DNA from 3 places in the Arthrobacter sp. 92 genome. Region 3 is predicted to be linked to each of the others. Evidence: riboswitches for the same ligand, from Rfam matches in the RefSeq annotation. Region 3 holds a riboswitch; each other region holds the start of a gene.
The links. Region 3 has a riboswitch for S-adenosylmethionine ahead of ACP4XC_RS06515 (bifunctional o-acetylhomoserine/o-acetylserine sulfhydrylase). Riboswitches for the same ligand answer to the same signal wherever they lie in the genome.

Region 1: another riboswitch for S-adenosylmethionine. It lies ahead of ACP4XC_RS21585 (DUF1737 domain-containing protein); the one in region 3 lies ahead of ACP4XC_RS06515 (bifunctional o-acetylhomoserine/o-acetylserine sulfhydrylase).
Region 2: another riboswitch for S-adenosylmethionine. It lies ahead of ACP4XC_RS03190 (cobalamin-independent methionine synthase II family protein); the one in region 3 lies ahead of ACP4XC_RS06515 (bifunctional o-acetylhomoserine/o-acetylserine sulfhydrylase).

Annotation. Positions count from the first base shown of each region.
Region 1 is NZ_CP189863.1:4,627,411-4,635,129, reverse strand. Features, by position in the region: gene ACP4XC_RS21615 (energy-coupling factor transporter transmembrane component T family protein) at 1-802, shown strand, start outside; gene ACP4XC_RS21620 (ABC transporter ATP-binding protein) at 1-2, shown strand, start outside; gene ACP4XC_RS21610 (UDP-N-acetylglucosamine 1-carboxyvinyltransferase) at 899-2,422, shown strand; gene ACP4XC_RS21605 (glutamate--cysteine ligase 2) at 2,554-3,780, shown strand; gene ACP4XC_RS21600 (hypothetical protein) at 3,854-4,183, shown strand; gene ACP4XC_RS21595 (O-succinylhomoserine sulfhydrylase) at 4,290-5,498, opposite strand; gene ACP4XC_RS21590 (rhodanese-like domain-containing protein) at 5,499-5,909, opposite strand; gene ACP4XC_RS21585 (DUF1737 domain-containing protein) at 5,906-6,208, opposite strand; SAM riboswitch class IV at 6,243-6,358, opposite strand; gene ACP4XC_RS21580 (EAL domain-containing protein) at 6,749-7,719, shown strand, end outside.
Region 2 is NZ_CP189863.1:675,887-683,605, reverse strand. Features, by position in the region: gene ACP4XC_RS03195 (adenylosuccinate synthase) at 1-1,023, opposite strand, end outside; SAM riboswitch class I at 1,364-1,487, shown strand; gene ACP4XC_RS03190 (cobalamin-independent methionine synthase II family protein) at 1,501-2,715, shown strand; gene ACP4XC_RS03185 (uracil-DNA glycosylase) at 2,891-3,526, shown strand; gene ACP4XC_RS03180 (DUF3151 domain-containing protein) at 3,610-4,035, opposite strand; gene fbaA (class II fructose-bisphosphate aldolase) at 4,038-5,057, opposite strand; gene ACP4XC_RS03170 (TrmH family RNA methyltransferase) at 5,255-5,929, opposite strand; gene ACP4XC_RS03165 (HAD-IIA family hydrolase) at 5,988-6,818, shown strand; gene ACP4XC_RS03160 (thioesterase domain-containing protein) at 6,867-7,719, opposite strand, start outside.
Region 3 is NZ_CP189863.1:1,426,740-1,434,458, reverse strand. Features, by position in the region: gene ACP4XC_RS06515 (bifunctional o-acetylhomoserine/o-acetylserine sulfhydrylase) at 9-1,325, opposite strand; SAM riboswitch class IV at 1,371-1,486, opposite strand; gene ACP4XC_RS06510 (VOC family protein) at 1,647-2,285, shown strand; gene ACP4XC_RS06505 (CPBP family intramembrane glutamic endopeptidase) at 2,429-3,196, opposite strand; gene ACP4XC_RS06500 (histidine phosphatase family protein) at 3,342-4,022, shown strand; gene hutI (imidazolonepropionase) at 4,019-5,251, opposite strand; gene ACP4XC_RS06490 (NAD(P)/FAD-dependent oxidoreductase) at 5,263-6,420, opposite strand; gene ACP4XC_RS06485 (glycine C-acetyltransferase) at 6,471-7,679, opposite strand.

The DNA of each region.
Region 1 (7,719 bases), 1.5 Mb from region 3:
GAGGGAGGCCCTGACCCTGCGGGGCAACAGCGCCCTCCTCACGCGCGCCAACCCGCTGGCCAAGTTCGCCGCCGTCGTGCTGATCACCCTGGTGCTGGCGCTGTCGATCGACTGGGTGTCGGCGTCGGTGGCGCTCGCCGGTGAACTGCTGCTTTTTCCGCTGGCCGGGCTGACCGTGCAGTTGCTGTGGCAGCGCGGTTGGCCTTTGATCCTCGCCGCGGCCTTGGGTGGCTGGAGCACCGCCATCCTGGCGCCGGACAGGGGAAGAATACTGCTCGACGTCGGCATTTGGTCCATCAGCTCCGGTTCCCTTGAGCTTGGGGTGGGATTCCTCCTCCGCGGCCTGGCGATCGCCTTGCCCGCCGTCCTGCTCATGAGTTGTACGGACCCCACAGACCTGGCCGATGCGCTCGCCCAGAAGGCGAAACTGCCGCACCGCTTTGTCTTGGGAACGCTCGCCGCCATGCGGCTGGTGGGACTCATGGCTGAGGAATGGCAAACCATCGGCATGGCCCGCCGCGCCCGCGGAGTGGGTTCGCGCGGCAACCCGTTCCAGCGGATCCGCGCCACCCTCGGGCAGAGCTTCGGGCTGATGGTCCAGGCGATCCGGCGCGCTTCCCGGCTCGCCGTCACCATGGAGGCGAGAGGTTTTGGAGGTGCCCGGCGCACCTGGGCGCGGGAGTCAACGTACAGCCGCCTCGACCTCTGGGTGGTGCTTGGCGGACTGGCGATTGCATCCGCCGCCTACAGTGCCGCCGCCGGGGCGGGCACCTGGAATCTGGTCTTTCTGGTGCGGCAGTAGCAGGCATTTATCGCACAGGATGAATATTCTGTGACGTTGGCGGCAATTCGGCGCTTCCGTCCGGGCGGAATAGCTCACCCATGATATTTTTCTCGGATGACTCAAGAGACTGCTGAACACGTAGGCGTGCTGCTCCGCGATGCCCGGGGGGAGAAGGGCTGGACCCAGGGCCAACTGGCGGCCGAGCTGGGCACCAGCCAAAGCGCCATTGCCCGAATGGAACAAGGCAAACAGAACCTCAGCCTCAAGATGATTCAGCGGCTGGAGACCATCGTGGGCCGGACCATCGTCAAGGTGGGCCGCCCTGCCATGACTCACCTGCGGGTGGAGGGCGGCCGGACACTCTCCGGTTCCGTGGACGTGAATACGAGCAAAAACGCCGGGGTGGCCCTGCTGTGCGCAAGCCTCATCAACCGCGGCACCACCACGCTGCGCCGGCTTGCGCGGATCGAGGAAGTGAACCGGATCGTGGAGGTGCTGACCAGCATCGGCGTCGAATGCACATGGCTCAACGCCAACGATCTGCAGATCCGCCGCCCGGCCGTCCTGGACCTTGATGCCATGGACGTGGAGGCAGCCCGCCGGACCCGCAGCGTGATCATGCTGCTGGGCCCCCTCCTGGACGAGTCGGCCGAGTACCGCCTTCCGTATGCTGGCGGCTGCGACCTGGGCACCCGCACGGTGCAGCCGCACATGCAGGCGCTTCGCCAGTTCGGGCTGTCCGTCGAGGCGAAGTCCGGCTTCTATGCGGTGCAGGCGCCGCCGTCGGACGGCAACGACCGCACGTTTGTGCTCAGCGAGCGGGGCGATACCGTTACTGAAAACGCCATCATGGCGGCCGCCCACCGGCCGGGCACCACGGTCATCCGCAATGCCAGCCCCAACTACATGGTGCAGGATCTCTGCTTCTACCTCCAGCGGCTGGGCGTGGAGATCGACGGGGTGGGCACCACCACGCTGAAGATCACCGGGCGCCCGTCCATCGACGTGGACATCGAATACTTCCCGTCCGAGGACCCGATCGAAGCGATGAGCCTGATCACCGCGGGCATCGTCACCCACTCGGAGGTCACCATCCGCCGCGTGCCCATCGAGTTCATGGAGATCGAGCTGGCCACCCTGGCACAGATGGGCCAGGCGCTGGAGATCTCCGGGGAGTATTTCGCCCGGAACGGCCGCACCCGGCTGGTGGACGTCACCACCAAGCCCTCCGAGCTCCGCGCCCCCGAGGACAAGATCCACCCCATGCCGTTCCCGGGCCTGAACATCGACAACCTGCCGTTCTTCGCGGTCATTGCCGGCAACGCTCACGGCCAGACGATGATCCACGACTGGGTCTACGAGAACCGGGCCATCTACCTGACCGAGCTGAACAAGCTGGGCGCCCAGGTCCAACTGCTGGACCCGCACCGCATCTATGTCAACGGACCCACCAAATGGCGTGCGGCCGAGGTGGGTTGCCCGCCGGCACTGCGCCCGGCGGCCTGCCTCCTGCTGGCCATGCTCGCCGCCCGCGGGGTATCCGAGCTGCGCAACATCTATGTGATCGAGCGCGGGTACGAGGATCTGGCCGAGCGTCTCAACACCATCGGCGCGAAAATCGAGTATTTCCAAGACTGAATCGTCTGACGGCACCAAGGATCCCTTACCCCGGGCGGCGTGTCTGAGGGGGCGCCAGTGGCCCCCTGTAGCTCCGTGTACTTGCGTTACGATGCCTGTCTAACACGCAGCGCAAGGGGCAGAATGTATGCATGCGAACTTTCGGGGTTGAGGAAGAGCTGCTGATCGTGGACCCCGTGAGCGGGGAGCCGCTGGCGCTGGCGGACGCCTTGTTAACTGGACGGAAGCTCGCCGCGGACGACGCCCCGGACAGACCCCGGATCCCCGATCCCCACGATCAAACCACGCGACACGAGGCCTCCGGCCTGACTGCCGAACTGAAGCTCGAGCAGATAGAGACCCAAACGAAGCCGTGCCTGGACTACGCCGAGCTGTTGCAGCAGATCCGGCAGGGGCGGGCATTGGCGGACGAGGCGGCGCGGAAACACGGCGCCCGGGTGGCCGCCCTTGCGACGTCGCCCGTGCCGTCAACCACACACACCACCCCAAACCCGCGATACGCCACCATGCAGGAACGGTTCGGGCTGACCGTCCACGAGCAGCTGACCTGTGGTTTCCACGTCCACACCTTCATCGAGTCCCAGGACGAGGGAGTGGCGGTGCTGGACCGCGTGCGCGACAAGCTGGCCGTGCTGACCGCCCTCAGCGCCAACTCCCCGTACTGGAACGGCGTGGAAACCGGGTTTGAGAGCTACCGGACGCAGGCTTGGAACCGCTGGCCGACCTCGGGCCCTTCTTCGTTGTTCGGCACCCTGTCCTCCTATCGGCGCCTGGTCACCCGTCTGCTGGACAGCGGCGTGCTGCTGGACGAGGGCATGATTTATTTCGACGCGCGGCTTTCACGGAACCACCCCACCGTGGAAGTCCGCGTGGCGGACGTTTGCCTGAACGCGGAGGACGCGGCCCTGATCGCGGTACTGGTGCGGGGGCTGGTGGAATCGGCGGGCAGGGAATGGCGCGCCGAGGTGGATCCGGCGCCGGTGCCCACGGTGCTGTTGCGGATGGCGGCGTGGCAGGCAAGTAACTGCGGGCTCCGCAGCGAGCTGCTGGACTTCGGCACTTTCCGGCCTGCCCCCGCCGCGGAGGTGGTGGAGTCGCTGGTGGATTATCTTGCCCCTGTCCTCTCTGAACAGGGTGAACTTGAGCTCGCCCGCAGCGGCGTCCGCAGGATCCTGGAGCGCGGAACAGGCTCGCAGCAGCAGCGCCGTGTCAGGGACGCTGCCCTCTCCGGGGCCGCGTTCGACGACGCCGGGCTCGCCGCCGTCGTGGCGAACGCGGTGGAGGTGAGCATGCGGTGTGCGCAGGCCAACGCCGCGGAGGAACCCGCCCCGGTGTTGCTGCGCGTGCGCATGCCCTGAGCCCACGCCCTGATTGACCTGGGAGGCAGCCAGTCCAGAAGTACCGTCTTCGTCCAACGACCGGGAGCACGCCATGGAAACTGAATATGCCGACGTGGTGGATCATGATGTCACCACCATCACCTGCGTCTGCGGGAACACCGTCAGCAAGGACGGCCTGATCCAGGCCAACTCGCAAGGGATACCCGTGCATATTGACGGCGAGTCACCCGTGCCGGCCGGGCTGGCCCCGTGGCCTGACGACGAGGACGTCTACACCCTGTGCCCTTCGTGCGGCCGGGTGTACCGCGACGCCGTCATCGAAGAAACGGGGACCGCTCCGGTTGCCTTCCGGGTGGACGTGACAGGGGGCCCGGTGGCGGAGGCAATCCGTGTCCACTGGGACGTCGACACCGCGGGCTGATCCGGGAAATCCTGCACTGAGGCACTGAGGCACTGAGGCACTGAGGCACTGAGGGGCTGTTGCCCGGGCCCGTCGCCCGGGGAACCGCCGCCCGGGGGACCGCCGCCTAGATCTGTTTGAGAGCCTGTTGCAGGTCTTCGATGAGGTCGTCCACGTCTTCAAGGCCCACCGAGAGCCGCACCACGCCGTCGCTCAACCCGATGGCCGCGCGGCCCTCCGGGCCCATGGCGCGGTGGGTTGTGGTTGCCGGGTGGGTGATGAGTGACTTCGCGTCACCCAGGTTATTGGAGATGTCGATGATCCGCAGCGCATCCAGCAGCGCGAAGGCGGCCTCTTTGGCCGAGCGCCCGGCGGAGGGAGACAGCTCCAGGGTCAGGACGGTCCCGCCCGCCTTCATCTGCGCCGCCGCGAGTCCGTACTGCGGGTGGGACTTCAGCAGCGGATACTTCACCCAGCTGACCGCGGGCTGTTCCTCGAGCCATTCCGCCAGCCGCAGGGCCGAGGCGGACGAGTGGTTCACGCGCAGGGCCATGGTTTCCAGGCCTTTGGTGAGCACCCAGGCATTGAATGCGGACAGCGCCGGGCCGGTGTGCCGCATCAGCTGTTTGACGGGGCCGTCGATGAATTCCTTCGTGCCCAGAATGGCCCCGCCCAGGACCCGGCCCTGGCCGTCGATGTGCTTGGTCCCGGAGTACACAATCACGTCCGCGCCAAGATCGCCGCAGCGCTGGAGCAGCGGGGTGGCGAAAACGTTGTCCACCACCACGGTGGCACCGGCGGCGTGCGCCAGTTCGCTGACGGCGGCAATGTCCACGATCTCCTGCATCGGGTTCGACGGGGATTCGAAGAACACCGCCGTGGTGGGCCGGGACAGAGCCTCGCGCCACTGTTCAAGATCCGGTCCGTCCACAAAGACCGTCTCCACGCCCCAGCGGGGCAGGATCTCGTTCAGGATCACAAAGCAGGAACCAAACAGCGAGCGGGCCGCCACCACGCGGTCGCCCGCGGCCAGCAGGGCGCCCAGGGCGGTGAAGACGGCGGACATGCCCGACGCCGTCGCAAAGCACGCCTCGGTGCCTTCGAGCAGCCGCAGGCGTTCCTGGAACGTTGCCACGGAGGGATTCCCGTAGCGCGAATACACGAACCGTTCATCCTCGCCGGTGAAGGCACGCTCGGCTGCGGCCGCGGATTCGTAGACAAATCCGGAGTTGAGGAAGATCGGCTCGGCCGTTTCCTGAAAGTTGGTGCGGTCAAGGCCGCCGCGGACTGCCTGGGTGTCGGGGCTCCAGCTGGCGGCGTCGGGGTTGAAGGTCACTTAGTTCTTTCCGAGATTGGTGGGCAGGCCGCGGTTCTTCCAGCCGTTGACGGTGCGCTCGCCGTAACGGTCCGGTTCGCCTTCGAAGCCTTCCAGGACGTTGTAGGCCGTGTAGCCGGCCTGGGTGGCCGCGATCGCCGCCGCGATGGACCGTGCGCCGGACCGGCACAGGAACACCAGTTCGACGGCGGTGTCCTCAGGAGCCTGCTGTTTCAGCTGCTCGACGAAATCCGGGTTGGGGATGCCGCCCGGGAAGACCCACTGGATGAAAAGGGGATCATTGTCGGTGGCCTTGGTGTCCGGTATCCCGATATGGGCCCACTCTCCCTCGGTGCGGACGTCCACGAGGACGGCGCCTTGCTCCAGCTTGGCCCAGGCATCGTGAGGGCTGAGGTCTCCTGCGTAGCTCACGCGTGGCCCTCGAATCCTTCGTCCGGGAATTCGCCGTCGAAATCCAGCTCGTCAACAGCAGTGGCAACGGCGGCGTCCGCGGTGGCCACAGCGGCGGGCAGAATGACGGCCTGGGCAACGATCACGCTGGTGCCGTTGAACGTGGCGGCCGGGCTTCCGTGGAGCACATAGCCGTCGGCCAGCGCCTCGGAGATGCGCTCGCAGAAGGTGCGGTCGTCCGGGCCCGTGATGAGGCGATAGGCCAGTTTTTCCTGGGCGGGTTGTTGCTGACCGGCAGCAGGCTCAACGGCCGGGCTCAGATTGACGGGGGCATCAGACACAACAGATCTCCTTCTCTCACGCTTGCAACTCGAATGGGTCGATATGCCGAGTATTCACCTGAGGCACCCCGCCGCGAAAGGGAGGGTTGCCGACCGGCCAGTCAGGGCTTGGCACCGGTTCTCATTACTCCCCAAAAACGTAACACTTACAAGGACGGCCCGCACCGCCGTCGTCGTCATGTTCCGTAACGGCACGCGTCCAACGGCACGGAACACTGGCACAGGTCTTTCCTGATTCACCCGGGCATACAGAGTGAAACTCGCGTGCACAGATTACGACTCGATCACCAATAGCGATCACTACAGACAGAGAGCCCAGTCTCGTTGTACGCTTTTGAAACGTTCGCGGTTACTGCATCCTCGAATCAGTGTGCGGCAGCCATGGACGGGTCCCGGGCTCAGCCGGGACCAGCACTTATAAAGGAATAACCAATGTCAATGGATGAGACTTCTTTTCCAGCATTGACCGACGGAGAGCTGACAGCGGAATGGGGAACCCAGTCAATCCCGCCTTCGGACGTGAGTAGTCCTGCGATCCGTGGACAGGCATGGGACATTATCGAGTCGGTCCTGGACGATCCCTCTCCGCAGAGCGAGTGGGCGCGGGAACGGCTACGGACCCGCATGGCCACGCATCCGGGACGCCCCGAGCGCGCGTTGCTCGAACACCTGATCGCCACCAGGGCCGCAACGGATGATCACGCGCCCGGGGCCTCCGGTCCTGAGGCCCAGGGAATTGACGTGCCGCCAGCGGCCCTTCTCACTCCGATTCTGCCGCCGCCTGAGGCGGACACCGGGAACCCGGTTCTGTTCACGCGGCGCAGCAGGAAGAAGATCGAGGCGATCCTGGGTGACAGGATGCTCCTGACGGCATTCCAGCCGATCTGCGAACTCGCCACCGGAAGCGTTGTGGGCGTCGAGGCGCTCACACGTTTTGTGAGCGACGACGGCGCAAGCGCTGATCACTGGTTCAACGAGGCCGCGGCAGTCGGGTTGGGCGCCGATCTCGAGTTCGCGGCCCTGCAGGCGGCGCTCGCCGCTGCGGAAAAACTTCCCTCGCATCTCTATGTGGACCTGAACTTGTCGCCGGCAACGTGCCTGGACCCGCGGCTCCGCGCCTTCGTGGAGCAATCCGAGTTGGCCCTCGACCGGATCGTCATCGAATTGACCGAGCGGCTCGCTGAAGACGAGTACGCCCCCCTGGTGGAGGCACTGGCGCCCCTCCGATTGCGCGGACTGCGGGTGGCCGTGGACGGCGCGGGGGCCGGTTTCGGCTCGATGCGCCAGGTGAAGCTGCTGAGCCCGGATATCGTGAAGCTCGACCGGGGCCTGATATCAGGCATCGACCGGGCTGCCGGCCAGCAAACAGTCGGTGCCGCGATGGTGGAATTTGCCCGGCAGATCGATGCTGACCTGGTGGCCGAAGGAATTGAAACAGAGGCCGAACTCGCCACAGTCACCCGCCTGGGAATGACCGCAGGCCAGGGATA
Region 2 (7,719 bases), 750 kb from region 3:
CGGGATCTGCTCGATGCCGGTGAGGACGTCCAGCTTGGTGACGAAGTAGTCCGTGAAGCCGTTGACGCGGGAGGCATGGCGCGCCAGGACGGCGTCGTACCAGCCGCAGCGGCGCGGCCGGCCGGTGTTGACGCCGAACTCCCCGCCGGTCTTCTGCAGGTACATGCCCATCTCGTCGAACAGTTCCGTGGGGAAGGGACCTGCGCCCACGCGGGTGGTGTACGCCTTGATGATGCCGATGGAGCGGGAGATGCGGGTGGGTCCGATGCCGGATCCCACAGAGGCGCCGCCCGCGGTCGGGTTGGATGACGTGACGAAGGGGTAGGTGCCGTGGTCGACGTCGAGGAACGTGGCCTGGCCGCCCTCCATGAGGACCACTTTGCCCTCGTCCAGGGCCGTGTTCAGGACGAAGGTGCTGTCGATGACCAGCGGGCGGAGGCGTTCGGCGAAGGACAGGAAGTACTCCACGATCTCATCCACCTCGATGTCGCGGCGGTTGTAGACCTTGACCAGGAGCTCGTTCTTCTGGCGCAGCGATCCTTCAACCTTCTGGCGCAGGATCGAGGCGTCGAAGACGTCCTGGACGCGGATGCCGAGGCGGGCCACCTTGTCCATATACGCCGGGCCGATGCCGCGACCGGTGGTGCCGATGGCACGGCTGCCCAGGAACCGCTCGGTGACCTTGTCCAGGACCTGGTGGTAGGGCGCCACGAGATGGGCGTTGGCGGAGACGCGCAGCTTAGAGGTGTCGGCGCCGCGGGCTTCGAGGCCGTCGATCTCCTGGAACAGGGCCTCAAGGTTCACCACGCAGCCATTACCGATGATCGGAACCGCGTTGGGGCTCAGGATGCCGGCAGGAAGGAGCTTGAGCTCATACTTCTCACCGCCTACGACGACGGTGTGCCCGGCGTTGTTGCCGCCGTTGGGCTTGACCACGTAGTCGACGCGGTGGCCGAGCAGGTCAGTGGCTTTACCTTTGCCTTCGTCGCCCCATTGGGCTCCGACGATCACGATTGCTGGCATGGGATCCTCCCCCATTCGTTCGGGCCGGACTCCGTGTGATCCACCAGGTGGTCAACGCAGCTCAGCGCCGTTCATGAGAATGCCCCGAATTCCACTGCCATGCCGTGACCGGTCAGCTGACCGGCAGGCACAGCCCAAGAGTTTCGGGGCTCTTACCACCCAAGTTTAGCCGATCCGGCGGCGGGGGCCGCTATGGAGAGCCGACAGGCGGTCCGCGGCGCCGGGCGTTGCTGAGGCCGGCGGCCTGAGGCAGCGGGCCGCCCCGGGCCCGCCGGGACAATCCCCCGACACAATACTGCCCCGATTTGCGGAACCGTCGCCGGATGGAATTAAGTGAGAGTGCCCATCCGGAGCGGCCGAGAGACCTGGATCGTTGACGCCGCAGCAACCTTGTCCCCAAAACGGAACCCTGAAAACGGGACGCCGCGGCCCGGCAAAGGTGCTACAGCCAGGACCGATGGAAAGGAACCATCCGCCATGTCCGTAAACACCGATCACATCCGCGTCACCCACGCAGGTTCGTTGCCGCGCACGCCCGAACTCATCTCCGCCAACGAGGCCAAGGAAGCGGGCGGGCTCACCCCCGAGTTCCGCGAGCTGCTGGAGGCCTCGGTGGTGGACGTTGTCCAGCGCCAGAAGGACCTTGGCATCGATATCCCCAACGACGGCGAATACGGCCACACCATGTCCAGTTCCGTGGACTACGGCGCCTGGTGGAACTACTCCTTCGCCCGCCTTGGAGGCCTCGAGCCCACGGACGTGGACCGTTGGGCCGATGCCAAGGTCAGCCGCTCCACGCCCGGGAACATCGTGCTCACCTCCTTCCCCGACCGCCGGGACCGGCAGAAGTTCAACGACGCCTACAACGATCCGTCGTCGGGCATCCTCGCCCACCGCAAAAGTGTCTCCCAGCCGAAGATCGCCGGTCCGCTCACCTACACGGGGCAGGGCCTCGTGGGCTCGGACATCGCCAACCTCAAGACCGGGCTTGCCTCAGCCGGGCTGGCGGAGGGGTTCGTGGCCTCGCTCTCCCCAGGGTCCTGCGCCCGGGTGGCCAACGAGTACTACACGACCGACGAGGAGCTTCTCTACGCCTGCGCCGACGCCATGCGCGAAGAGTACAAGGCCATCATCGACGCCGGCCTGACAGTGCAGCTGGATGATCCTTCGCTGGCCGAGAGCTGGGACCAGATCAACCCCGAGCCGAGCCTGGCGGACTATCTCAAGTTCATCCAGCTTCGCGTGGAGGCCACCAACTGGGCGCTGCGCGACCTGCCGGCGGAACAGGTCCGGCTGCACGTCTGCTGGGGCTCCTGGCACGGCCCGCACACCACGGACATACCGTTCGCGGACATCATCGGCTCCGTGATGCAGGTCAATGCCGGGGCGTACTCCTTCGAGGCCGCCAACGTCCGGCATGAGCACGAATGGCGGGTCTGGGAGGACACCAAGCTTCCCGAGGGCAAAGTGATCATTCCCGGGGTGGTCTCACACGCCACCAACGTGGTGGAGCATCCGGATCTGGTGGCGGACAGGATCGTCAGGTTTGCCGATCTGGTGGGTCGCGAGAACGTCATTGCGTCCACGGACTGCGGGCTCGGGGGCCGGGTGCACCCGCAGATCGCGTTCGCCAAGCTTGAGGCCCTCGGGGAAGGCGCGCGCCGCGCCACCACGCGCCTTTGGCGGGGATAGCGGCGCCTGCAGGGTCCCCCGGGGCCACATTTCGCGGGGCTTGCTAAACTGGTAGAGACCGGTCAGGCAATCGGTCCACACCACATTTCAAACCACGCCGTACCCGAGCATGCCCACAGCACGCCCCGGTATGGTGCGGCAGCGTCACCGATCCCCGCAGGAGACACAGCAATACATGACAGCACTGGCTACTGAATCTTTCCGCGAGCAGCTTCTAGGCCGCCGCTATGAACCCAACGTCGCAGCTGTCAATGAGCTGTGTGACACTCTCCAAAGTGGCAAGCCCGACACCGTGGTCCCCTACGTGGACCCCATGCACGACGTCGACGAGTGCCGCATCATCAGCCTGTACTCCAACATCGGGACGGTCGACGAGTCCGGTTTCATCACCGCCGGCGACGACGAGGCGGCCACCCGCATGCTGGGGGTTCAGTGGAAGCTGGGCCTCCGCCCGGAATTCGTCATGCCGTGGAACGTCCACCCCTGGCACGTCCCCGGCGAGCCCAATGGCAAGTTCACTCCGGACCAGATCTCGGCCGGACTCAAGCCTCTCCTGAAGTTCCTTGCCCTGGTGCCCCGCGCCTCGGTCATCGTTGCCCACGGCACCGAGGCCAACCGCCTGGCGGGACTGCTCCTGAAGACTGAGGTGCCCCTCCTGTGGCGCCGCGGGCTGAAGACATACAAGGTGCGCTCCCTCAGCGGCCGCGCGTTCGCCGGCACCCCTGCACGGCAGCAGCAGTACCTGGACGAAATGCACGTGGTGTACGCCGACGCCATGGCCCGCACCGGCCTGACGAAGCCGGTCAGCTAGCCCCGGAAAGTGCGACGGCGGGCGGTCACCTTCTCTTGAAGGTGGCCGCCCGCCGTCGTACGTAAAGGCGTACTTACGCCTGCCTAGCCTTGCGCTTCGATGGCTGCCTTGGCTGTCGGATCGGAGTCGTTGAGGAATTTCTCAATGCGCTCCGGTTCCTCGGCCTCGCCGATCGCCGCCGAAGCGCGCCCCAGCGAATACAGCGCGCGCAGGAACCCACGGTTCGGCTCGTGCTCCCAGGGGATGGGGCCAACACCGCGCCAGCCGTTGCGGCGCAGGGAGTCCAGGCCGCGGTGGTAGCCCACGCGGGCATACGCATAGGAATCGATGGTGCGCCCCTCGTTCCACGCCTCCTCGGCCAGGATGGCCCACAGAAGCGAGGACGTGGGGTTCTTGGCCACCAGGTCCATTGCCTCCTGGCCGAGCGCGAGGTGCTGGTACACCTCGGTCTCGGGCGGCAGGAGTGTGGCTTCGGGGCCCATCAGGTTCTTGCGGAACTCGTCGGACATTATTAGAACGTCTTGCCGAGCGAGCCGAGCTGCTTGGCCGCTTCCACCACGCGGGCCGCGAGGCCGGCCTCGGCGGAGGCGCCCCAGACGCGGGGGTCGTAGAGCTTCTTATTGCCAACCTCGCCGTCGACCTTCAGGACGCCGTCGTAGTTCTTGAACATGTGGTCCACCACCGGACGCGTGTAGGCGTACTGGGTGTCGGTGTCGATGTTCATCTTGATCACGCCATAGGAGACGGCATCCGCGATTTCCTGGTCCGAGGAACCGGAGCCGCCGTGGAAGACCAGGTCAAAGGGGTTGTCCTTGCCGATCTTGGCGCCCACCTGGGCCTGGATGTCCTTGAGGATCTCCGGGCGCAGCTTCACGCCACCCGGCTTGTACACACCATGCACGTTGCCGAAGGTCAGGGCGGTGATGTAGCGGCCGTTTTCGCCGGAGCCGAGGGCGTCGATGGTGGCAAGGGCGTCTTCAACGGTGGTGTAGAGCTTCTCGTTGATGGCGTTCTCGACGCCGTCCTCCTCGCCGCCGACCGTGCCGATCTCAACTTCGAGGATCATCTTTGCCGCCGCGGTGCGCTCGAGCAGTTCGCGGGCGATGCGCAGGTTTTCCTGCAGGGTCTCGGCGGAGCCGTCCCACATGTGCGAGTTGAACAGCGGGTTGCGGCCGGCCTTGACCTCAGCCTCGGATGCGGCGAGCAGGGGCAGCACGAAACCGTCGAGCTTGTCCTTGGGGCAGTGGTCAGTGTGCAGGGCCACGTTGACGCCGTAGTTCTTGGCAACCTCGCGGGCAAAGGCGGCGAAGCCCAGGGAACCGGCAACCATGTCCTTCGTGGAGGCGCCGGACCAGTAAGCCGCTCCGCCGGTGGAGACCTGGACGATGCCGTCGGACTCGGCCTCGGCGAAGCCGCGCAGCGCCGCGTTGAGCGTCTGGGAAGAGGTGACGTTTACCGCCGGGAACGCGAAGCCGCCCGTCTTTGCGCGGTCGATCATCTCGGAGTAGATCTCTGGGGTTGCAATGGGCATGCTGACTCCTAAAGTGAATTTCGTCTACGGGTTTTGTTGACCCTGGGAGTGAACCTCGTCGGCTAGCAACCATCCTAGCCATTTCTGGCGCAAGGGCAGTGTTTCGGGTCACTGGACGGGTAATACTTTGCGCTCCACCCGCCGCGTCGGCATGGCACTTCGCGGCAATGCGGAGCGGGCTGCCATCCCGGCGGCGTTTAGACGTGCTGGCTGAAAACGTGCCGGCGGATCCAGGCGTGCATCGCGATCGCGGCGGCCGAGGCGGCGTTGATGGACCGGGTGGAACCAAACTGTTCGATCGACAGGGTGTCCACTGCGGCCTCATGGACCTCGGGCGTGAGGCCCGGACCTTCCTGGCCGAACACGAGGACACATTTCCTGGGGAGCTCGTAGGTTTCCAGCGGCACGGAGTCGGGAAAGATGTCGATGCCGATGATCGCCAGCCCCTCCCCCTGGGCCCACGCCACGAAGTCCTCCACCGTGGGATGGTGGCGGACGTGCTGGTAGCGGTCGGTGACCATGGCCCCGCGGCGGTTCCACCGGCGTCGCCCGATGATGTGGACTTCCTTGGCAAGGAAGGCGTTGGCGGTGCGCACCACCGTGCCGATGTTCATGTCGTGCTGCCAGTTTTCGATCGCGATGTGGAAGTCGTGGCGCTTGGAGTCCAGATCCGCCACAATGGCCTCGTGCTTCCAGTAGCGGTACTTGTCCACCACATTGCGGCGGTCACCGTCCGCCAGGAGATCGGGGTCCCAGTGCGCCCCTTCCGGCCACTCGCCTTCCCAGGGCCCGACGCCGACCTCCGCTTTCGCTTCGGGCCCTTCCTCTGCGGCGGGGCGGGACGCGGCGGGGCCTTCGGGCTGTTCAGTCACCCCTCAACATTAGACTGGGACCCAGTAAGCAGCACATCACCACCGGCGGAGGTCCCCCATGGCAGAGTCAGACCAAGTACGTTCATCGGCGTCGGTGTACCGCAGCGGCCAGGAGATCGAGTGCTGGCTGACGGACATGGACGGTGTGCTGGTCCACGAAAACCAGCCCATCCCCGGCGCCGCGGAACTGATCCAGCGCTGGGTTGACACCTCCCGGCGCTTCCTCGTGCTGACCAACAACTCCATCTTCACCCCCCGCGACCTGGCGGCCCGGCTGCGGTCCTCCGGCCTGGAGATTCCGGAAGAGAACATCTGGACGTCCGCACTGGCCACAGCCCAGTTCCTCAAGGACCAGGTGCGCGGCTCGGAGTCGGGCAACCGCGCCTACACCATCGGAGAAGCAGGATTGACGACGGCGCTGCATGAGGCCGGCTTCATCCTCACCGACCAGAACCCGGACTTCGTGGTGCTGGGCGAGACCCGCACCTACTCGTTTGAAGCCATCACCATGGCCATCCGCTTGATCCTCTCCGGCGCGCGCTTCATTGCCACCAACCCGGACGCCACCGGCCCGTCGAAGGAGGGCCCCATGCCCGCCACCGGCGCCATCGCCGCCCTGATCACCAAGGCGACCGGCCGCGAGCCGTACATCGTGGGCAAGCCGAACCCCATGATGTTCCGTTCGGCCATGAACCAGATCGACGCGCACTCCGAAACCACCGCCATGATCGGGGACCGGATGGACACCGACATTATCGCCGGCATGGAGGCAGGCCTTCATACGGTGCTGGTGCTCAGCGGCATCACCCACCGGGACGACATCGCCGCCTACCCCTTCCGCCCGAACCAGGTCCTGAACTCGGTGGCGGACCTCAAGAACCAGATCTAACCCCTGCCGGGGCAGCGGCGCCGGCGCGGAAGCTGCGGCCCCGGAACGTCAGTTGGCGGTCACCTTGGAGCCGCCGGAGGGCAGCGGGAGGAACTGGTTTTGCAGTTCCTCCACAATGGGCCGGTACACGAAAGGGTTCCATTGCGGGCTGGCGTGCGCCGGCAGGGCGTCGTCGGTGCGCAGGTCCGTGGACACGACGTTTTCAGGGAATGTCTGCGCCCACGACGCGCGGGCAGACTGGTAATTCACTGTTCCATCGCGCGGGTTCCCGATGAAGGCCATCTTTGTTCCGCCGAGCTTGCCGGCGAACCTGGTGGCGTCGAAGTGGTAGATGTACGCGGATTCGGACTGGATCAGCACGCTTGAAGGTGCAATGGGGGACAGTTGCTCCATGCTTTGGTCCAGGACCTGGCGCCAGGTGCGCTCATCCTTGTGCAGCAGGCGCTCCCCCAACTCGTAGCCGCCACGCATCACGGTGGGGACGCGGAATCCGCCCTCATAAAGGACCACCACGCCTTCGAACCAGCTCTGGTCCAGCACGTCGAACTTGCTGTGGGGGCTTGAGTCCAAGAGGATGAAGGCCACTTCCACGCCGTGTAGTTCGCGCAGCCGGGCAGCGACCTGCGTGGCCAGCATGCCGCCGAAGCTGTGACCGTAGAAGAACAGGGTGGTGAGCTGGTGCGCCCGGACATGCTCAATCACGGCAATGACGATCTGGTCGACGTCCAGTCCCTCGTTGGAGTAACCCACCGCGGCCAGCTGCCCCCGCTGGCGCAGTGAGCCGCGCAGGGAGTTGAGGATCCACTGCGCCTCCTCCCAGCTGGTTTTATAGCCGGGGAAGAGGATCCAGCTGGAGTACGGGTAATACCTCTCCGCCACGTCATCGCCGACCATCAGGATC
Region 3 (7,719 bases):
TTGGTCCGCTAGTCGCCCTTGGCGGCGCGGAAGCCGGCGTCGAGGTCGGCAATGATGTCGTCGATGTGTTCCAGTCCCACGGAGAGCCTGACCAGTCCCGGCGTCACTCCGGCCACTTCCTGCTGTTCCCCGGTCAGCTGGCTGTGAGTGGTCGACGCCGGGTGGATCACCAGCGAGCGCACGTCACCGATGTTCGCCACATGGGAGTGAAGCTCCAGTGCATCCACGAACCGCTTCCCGGCCTCCGCTCCACCCGCAATAGTGAAGGCCACCACGGCTCCGGTACCCCTCGGCCCGTACTTGCGTCCGCGTTCGTACCAGGGGCTGGAGGGCAGCCCGGCGTAGGCCACCGATTCCACGTCCTCCCGGGCCTCGAGCCATTCGGCCACGCGGAGAGCGTTGCTCACATGGCGCTCCACCCGCAGGCTCAGGGTTTCCAGCCCCTGGGCGATCAGGAAGGCGTTGAAGGGAGACACCGCCGAGCCGAGATCGCGCAGGAGCTGGACGCGCGCCTTCAAAATGAACGAGAGGTTGGCTCCCAGGGCGCCGTCCTTGCCCAGGTCCCGGGCGTAGACCAGGCCGTTGTAGGTGGGGTCCGGGGTGTTGAAGCCGGGGAACCGCTCCTGGTCCTTGCCGAAGTCGAAGTTGCCCGAGTCAACGATCACCCCCGCGATGGCACTGCCGTGGCCGCCAAGGTATTTGGTGGCCGAGTGAACCACGATGTCCGCACCCCACTCAAGCGGCCGGATCAGGTACGGAGTGGAGAGCGTGTTGTCCACAATCAGCGGGACACCGGCGTCGTGCGCCACCTGCGAAATACCTTCGATGTCCAGCACGTCCTGGCGGGGGTTGGAGACCACCTCGCCAAAGAACAGCTTGGTATTCGGCTGGACCGCGTTGCGCCACTGCTCAAGGTTGTCCGGATCCTCGACGAAAGTGACCGAGATGCCGAATTTCTTCAGTGTGTGCGCCAAGAGGTTGTAGGTGCCTCCGTAGAGGCTGGGGCTGGCCACCACGTGGTCGCCAGCTTCGGCGACATTGAGGATCGCGAAAGTCTCCGCGGCCTGGCCGGAACTGAGCAGCAGCGCCGCGAGGCCCCCTTCCAGGCTCGCCACCCGCTGCTCCACCGCGTCCTGGGTGGGGTTGCCGATCCGGGTGTAGATCGGCGCGAGTTCGGCCAGCGCAAAGCGGTTCGCGGCGCTTTCGGCGCTGGGGAACACAAACGACGTCGTCTGGTAGATGGGGAGCGAGCGTGCGCCGGTAGCGCTGTCCGGCTCCTGGCCGGCGTGGATCTGGCGGGTTTCGAACGACCATGCGTTGGACATCGGAGGACTCCTTCAGCTCAAGGGCACAGCCGGCCGGGCCGGCCAGTGCCGCGCTTGCCGTCCGGCGGGCGCCGGAGGGCCAGGTCTTCACCCGGGGCACCCCACCGCGGAACGAGGGTTGCCGGCCAGCAAGCCGGGGCTCGATGCTGGCGCTCATGACCTGGACCCAGTGTAGGAACGGAAAGCCGGCGCTGAACAGGTTTGTGACGAAGGACGTCAGCGCCCGCTTTTTGGGCGCGTCCGGGCCACCGGGCGAGACATCCCACCACGGTTAGGTAACCCTTAGCTGAGAGCTCCATCACAAAGTGCCAAGATGATGGCATGCGCATGGATCACGTCTCTTACGCCTGTGAACAGGATGGCTTGGCAGCCACCACCGAACGTATTTCTTCCGCCCTCGGCGTCGAAGCCGTGAAGGGCGGGGTACACCCCCGTTTCGGCACACGAAACATGATTATTCCGCTGGCCGGTCACAAGTACCTCGAGGTTGTGGAGGTCCTCAACCACCCGGCGTCGGACAAGGCGCCGTTCGGGCAGGCCGTCCGGGCGCGTTCCGAGGCGGGCGGCGGCTGGATGGGCTGGTGCGTCGAAGTGGACGACCTGGCACCATTCGAAGAGCGCCTGGGCCGCGCGGCAGTCAATGGCAACCGCAAGTTCCCCGACGGACGCGAACTGGTCTGGAAGCAGATCGGCATCCTGGGCCTCATTGCGGACCCGCAGGTCCCCTACATGCTCAAGTGGGAGGGCGATCCCGAGCTTCACCCGTCCAACGCTTATGAGAGCAACGTCAAGATGTCCAGCCTCACCATCGCCGGCTCCGCCGAACGTGTCACTGAGTGGCTGGGCGAGCCGGTGGAGAGGCCGCTGGAAGACGTTGCCGTCAACTGGGTCGCGCCGCACGGAACGCCGGGAATCCTCTCCGTCACGTTCGAGACCGCCTCGGGCGCCGTCACCATCTGAACCCGTCACCATCTGAACCATCCCGATGGTCCGTCAGGACCAGGGCAGTTTGCTGCCCTCAAACTTCGGCCGCTATCAGCGGGTGCCAATGACGCCACCCACCGATAGCGGCCGAATCCTTTTCCCCGCCGGGGCCGCGTGCGCTACCCCAGGCCCATCGCCTTTCCAAACAGGCTGAATCCAACGAATGCCACAATGTCCAGGATCGCGTGGGCGATTACCAGCGGCATCACCCGGCGCGTTTTGGTGTAGATCCAGGCGAAGACGACGCCCATCACGGCGTTGCCGATGAACGGCCCGAACCCTTGGTACAGGTGATAGCTTCCCCTGAGCATGGCGCTGAGGAAGATGGCCAGCGGTGTGCTCCACCCGAATTTGCCGAACCTGTCCAGCAGGTAGCCCACCACTATGATCTCCTCCACCACGGCATGCCGCATTGCGGAGAGGATCAGCACGGGGACCGTCCACCAGTACGCGTCAAGGCCGCTGGGAATGATGGCCGTGGTGATCCCGAGGGCACGGCCTGCGGCGTAGAGGCCCAGGGAAGGAATGCCGATCAGGGCGGCCAGTCCCAGGCCCTGCACCACGTCCATCCCGGGACGGCCAAAGTTGAACCCGAGTTTCTGGAAGGCCGTGGCGCCCGTATGGCCGGCGGGGCGGTGCTCGGACAGGAAGTAAAGCACCAGCAGCACCGGGACCAGCGCGAACACGATGTCCAGCAGCTGGTAGGTCAGGTCGAAGTACTCGCGGCTGCTTTGCGAGCGGTTTAGCGTTGAGGTGCCCTGCGCGAGGGGTGCGCGGGTCATCTTATCCAGCAACTGCACCACCGAATACACGGCGGACTGCCCCAGCGAAAGACCCAGGACAATCCATACTTCTATCCGCAAACGACGGCGGGAGGGAACCAGCATGTTCCTATCTTGCCTGTAGTTGCTGGTACTTTGCTGTTCGCCATGGGAGCCCTCCGGCGCCAAGCGGCGGGCCCGTTCGTAACAGCGGGCAGGCGGCCCGCACCGTCCAAGGTCCGGGACCCGCGCTGGCCTATGCTAGGGACTTATGAGTGCGCCCGGGAAAATCATCATGATCCGGCACGGCCAGTCCGCCGCCAACGCCGACACCTCCATTTACAACCGGGTGCCCGACTACCGGATACCGCTGACGGCGCTCGGTATGGAACAAGCCAAGGCGGCTGGCGAGCAGGTGCGGCGGGAACTCGACGGACGCCCCGTGTGCGTTTACGTGTCCCCCTACCTGCGCGCCTACCAGACGTTGGAGGCCCTCAACCTTGGCTCCCTCACCGAACGCGTGATCGAGGAGCCCCGGCTCCGGGAACAGGACTGGGCTAATTTCCAGATCGCCGGAGACATCGAAGACCAGAAGGAACTCCGCAATGCCTACGGCCACTTCTTCTACCGGTTCCGTGAGGGAGAATCCGGCTCCGACGTCTATGACCGCATTTCCTCATTCATGGAGACGCTCTACCGGCACTGGTCCAAGCCGAGCTATGCGCCCAACGCACTCTTCGTCACCCATGGCCTGACCATGCGGCTGTTCTGCATGCGTTGGTTCCACTGGTCCGTGGAGTACTTCGAATCCCTCAACAACCCGGAGAACGCCGAAGTCCGCACCCTGGTGCGCACCAAGTACGGCAAATACGAACTGGATAGTCCGTTCAGCCAGTGGGTGGACCGCCGGGTGGATGAAACAGTGCTCGACGCCCCGCCCATGATCTTCTAGCGGCCGGCTTCACGGCCGACGCGCTGCTCCACACCCGCGCGCCACACGGAGCGGGTCAGCGGGATGCCGGGCCGGTACGCCAGGTGGGTGGCAGAGGGTGCGTTAAGCAGATGCAGGTCTGCCCGGTGCCCGACGGCGATGGAGCCCACCGCCCGCTCGCCGTCGACGTCGTTCCCTGACTCGCGCCGCAGCGCCAGGGCGCCGCCGTATGTCGCCGCACGGACCGCCTCGTGGACACTCAGGCGCATCTGCAGCACGGCGGTGGTGACGCAGAACGCCATGGAACTCGTGTAGGAGGTCCCTGGGTTGCAGTTGGAGGCCAGGGCTATCTGAACGCCGGCGTCCAGCAGCTGCCGCCCTGGGGCCAAGGCCTGGCGGGTCGACAAGTCACAGGCCGGCAGGCACGTGGCCACGGTTCCGCGCTCCCCGCTCCCTGATGCCTCGTCCCAGCTGGACCAGCTTGAGGCCAGGGCGTCGATGTCCGCGGCGGAGAGATGGTTCACGTGGTCAACGCTCGCTGCGGAGAACTCCACCGCGAGCTGCACGCCGGCTCCTTCACCAAGCTGGTTGCCGTGCACCCGCAGGCCCAGTCCCGCTTCCCTGCAGGCCTGCAGGACCCGGCGGGACTGCTCCGCTGTGAAGGCTCCGCGTTCGCAGAAGACGTCCGCCCACCGCACATAGGGACGGACAGCAGCCAGCATCGGCCCGCTGACCAGGTCCGTGTAGGCGTCCGGATCGGCGCCCTCCGGCACCAGATGGGCGCCAAGATATGTCACTTCATCCACCACGGTGGAGGCAATGCGGGCGCTGCGGGCCTCGTTCTCCACATCCAGGCCGTAACCTGTCTTGGTCTCCAGATACGTGGTTCCCTGGGACACCGCCTCCGCAACGCGGCCCAGGGCCAGCCGTGTTAGATCAAAATCACTCGTGCTTCGGGTGGCGCCGGTGGTCACGGCAATGCCGCCGGCGCTGTAGCTCTCCCCCGCCATCCTGGCTTCGAACTCGGCTGTCCGGTCACCGGCGAAGATCAGATGGGTGTGGGAGTCCACCCACCCCGGCAACAGCGCCCGGCCGCCGGCATCCACGGCGTCATCGGCCGCGGGGGCAGCCGCGGCCGGGCCTATCCACGAGATCCGCTCCCCCTCGATCACCACCGCCGCGTCCTTGAGGACGCGGTGCTGCGCGTCCTGGGTCATCAGCTCGGCGATATTGGTGATGAGGGTGCTCATAGGTCCATTCTTTAGCGCCTGATGGACCATCGGGTGGCGGCAAGCGCATCCACTGTCCGGGATGCCGGACTTCCCTCGCCCGTCCCGGGCAACGCACCCGCGCCCGAGGCTGGGTTCCTGCCTGCGACCTGGCCCGAACCTTGGCCGGCCAGGATCAGCCCGGCCGCCAGCTCGGCAATCCCCGATGACGTCTGGAAGCCATAACCGCCCTGTCCGGCGAGCCAGAAGAATCCCGGCGCCTCCGCGTCGAACCCCACCACAGGAACGCCGTCGGCCGCTTCCGTCCGCAGGCCCGTCCACGCTTTGCGGACGCTGCTGATCCCCAAGGTGGTCACGGTGTTGAGCCGGGCAACGAGGGCCTCGATGTCACCGGGGTGGGGCTGGGCGTCTTCGGGCCCGCTGGGGACCGACTCCGACGGCGAAATCAGCACGTCGCCGCCCTCGGCCCTGAAGTAGAAGGATTCGTCAGCGGCCGCCACCATGGGACAGCCCTCCGGGAGGGGATGGTCGACGGCGACGATCGCAGCCGTGCGGCGGTAAGGCTGGAGTCCGAGCTTCTCGACGCCGCTGATCACCGCAAGCTCGTCCGCCCAGGCACCGGCGGCGTTGACCAGTACCGCGGCTTGGAACGCTTCCTGGCCGGCGCCGATATCCCAGCCTGTTCCAAGGCGTTGGGCGGAGTGGACCCTGGCCCCGGTGATGATGTCCACTCCGCCGGCCACGGCACGCTGGCGGTGGTCCTCCAGCAACACAGGGGCGTTGCAGGCGAAGGAGCCGGTGTCCAGCCCCGCCGCAGCGAAGGAGCCCGGGACCAGGACCGGGCAGAGCTCCAGGGCCTCCTCATGGGAGATCCGATGCATGTGTCCGCTTGCTTCCTGCCGCACCAGGTCTTCGTCGCCGATCAGCATAAAGCTGCGCGGCGAGAGGACCCGCTCCGGAAGTTCGGCGTCCCTCGCCCCGATCAGCCCCAGGGTGCGAAGAGTCAGTTCCTGCACCACAGGAGGACCATAGCTGGGGATCAACTGCCGGGCCGAGCGGGCGGACGTGTGGTAGGCCAGTTCCTGCTCCGCCTCCACCAGCGCCACGCTGCATTGGCCGGCCAGGGCCGAGGCCAGGGACAATCCGGCGATTCCGCCGCCCACAATCACCACATCGTAATTAGCTGACATGGATACATCCTTGCAGACGAGCGCGGGATGCGCCCGGACCGGACGTTCCGTCAGCCGCTGACCGCGGCGCGGCTGGCCACAAACGCCTGCACGCAGGCCTCAACATCCGCCGGGCTGTGGGCTGCGGAAAGCTGGACCCGGATGCGCGCCGCGCCCTTGGGCACCACGGGATAGCTGAACGCGGTCACAAACACACCGTGCTGCAGCATCTGGTCAGCGACCTTGGCCGCCATGACGGCGTCCCCGAACATCACCGGGACGATCGCGTGCTCGCCGTCGAGCAGCTCGAAACCCTCTTCGCCCATGCGGGTGCGGAACTGTTCGGCATTGGCAAACAAGGTGGCCCGGAGCTCTGCCGAGTTCTCCACCAGGTCCAGCGCCTTCAGTGTTGCCGCGACGATGGCCGGGGCCAGCGAGTTGGAGAAGAGGTAGGGCCTGGCCTTCTGCCGAAGCATGGCAACCACCTCGCGGCGGCCCGAGACGTAGCCGCCCGAGGCGCCGCCCAGCGCCTTGCCGAAGGTGCCGGTGTAGATGTCCACCCGGTGCGAGACTCCGGCGTGCTCGGGGGTGCCCGCGCCCGTGGCACCCATAAAGCCCACGGCGTGTGAATCATCCACCATCACCAGTGCATCGTATTTCTCGGCCAGGTTGCAGATGGCTTCCAGCGGGGCCAGGTAGCCGTCCATGGAGAAGACGCCGTCGGTCACGATGATCTTGCGGCGGGCCGGTATTGCCTGGGTGGTGGCTTCGATCAGCTTCGCTTCCAGGTCCGCCATGTCGCGGTTGGCGTAGCGGAAGCGCTGGGCCTTGCAGAGCCGGATGCCGTCGATGATGGAGGCGTGGTTCAGGGCATCGGAGATCACGGCGTCCTCCGCGCCGAGGAGGGATTCGAACACACCGCCATTGGCATCGAAGCAGCTGGAGAACAGGATGGTGTCCTCGGTGCCGAGGAACTTCGAGACGCGGGCCTCCAGGGCGAGGTGCAGGTCCTGGGTGCCGCAAATGAAGCGGACACTGGCCATGCCGAAACCGCGCTCGTCCATGGCGGACTTGGCCGTGGCGATGATCTCCGGGTGGTCCGCCAGTCCGAGGTAGTTGTTGGCGCAGAAGTTCAGAACCTCGGCGCTGGCCTCGCCGATCTGCCCGGCCTTGATGTGGTTGGCCTGCGGCGAGTCGATGTGGCGCTCGGTCTTGAACAAGCCGGCGGAGCGGATCTCGTCCAGTTCGCTCTGCAGTTGGTCCTTGATGGCTGAATACATGGTTTGTGCTCCTGGGCTGGAAGGAATGTTAGCGTGCTGC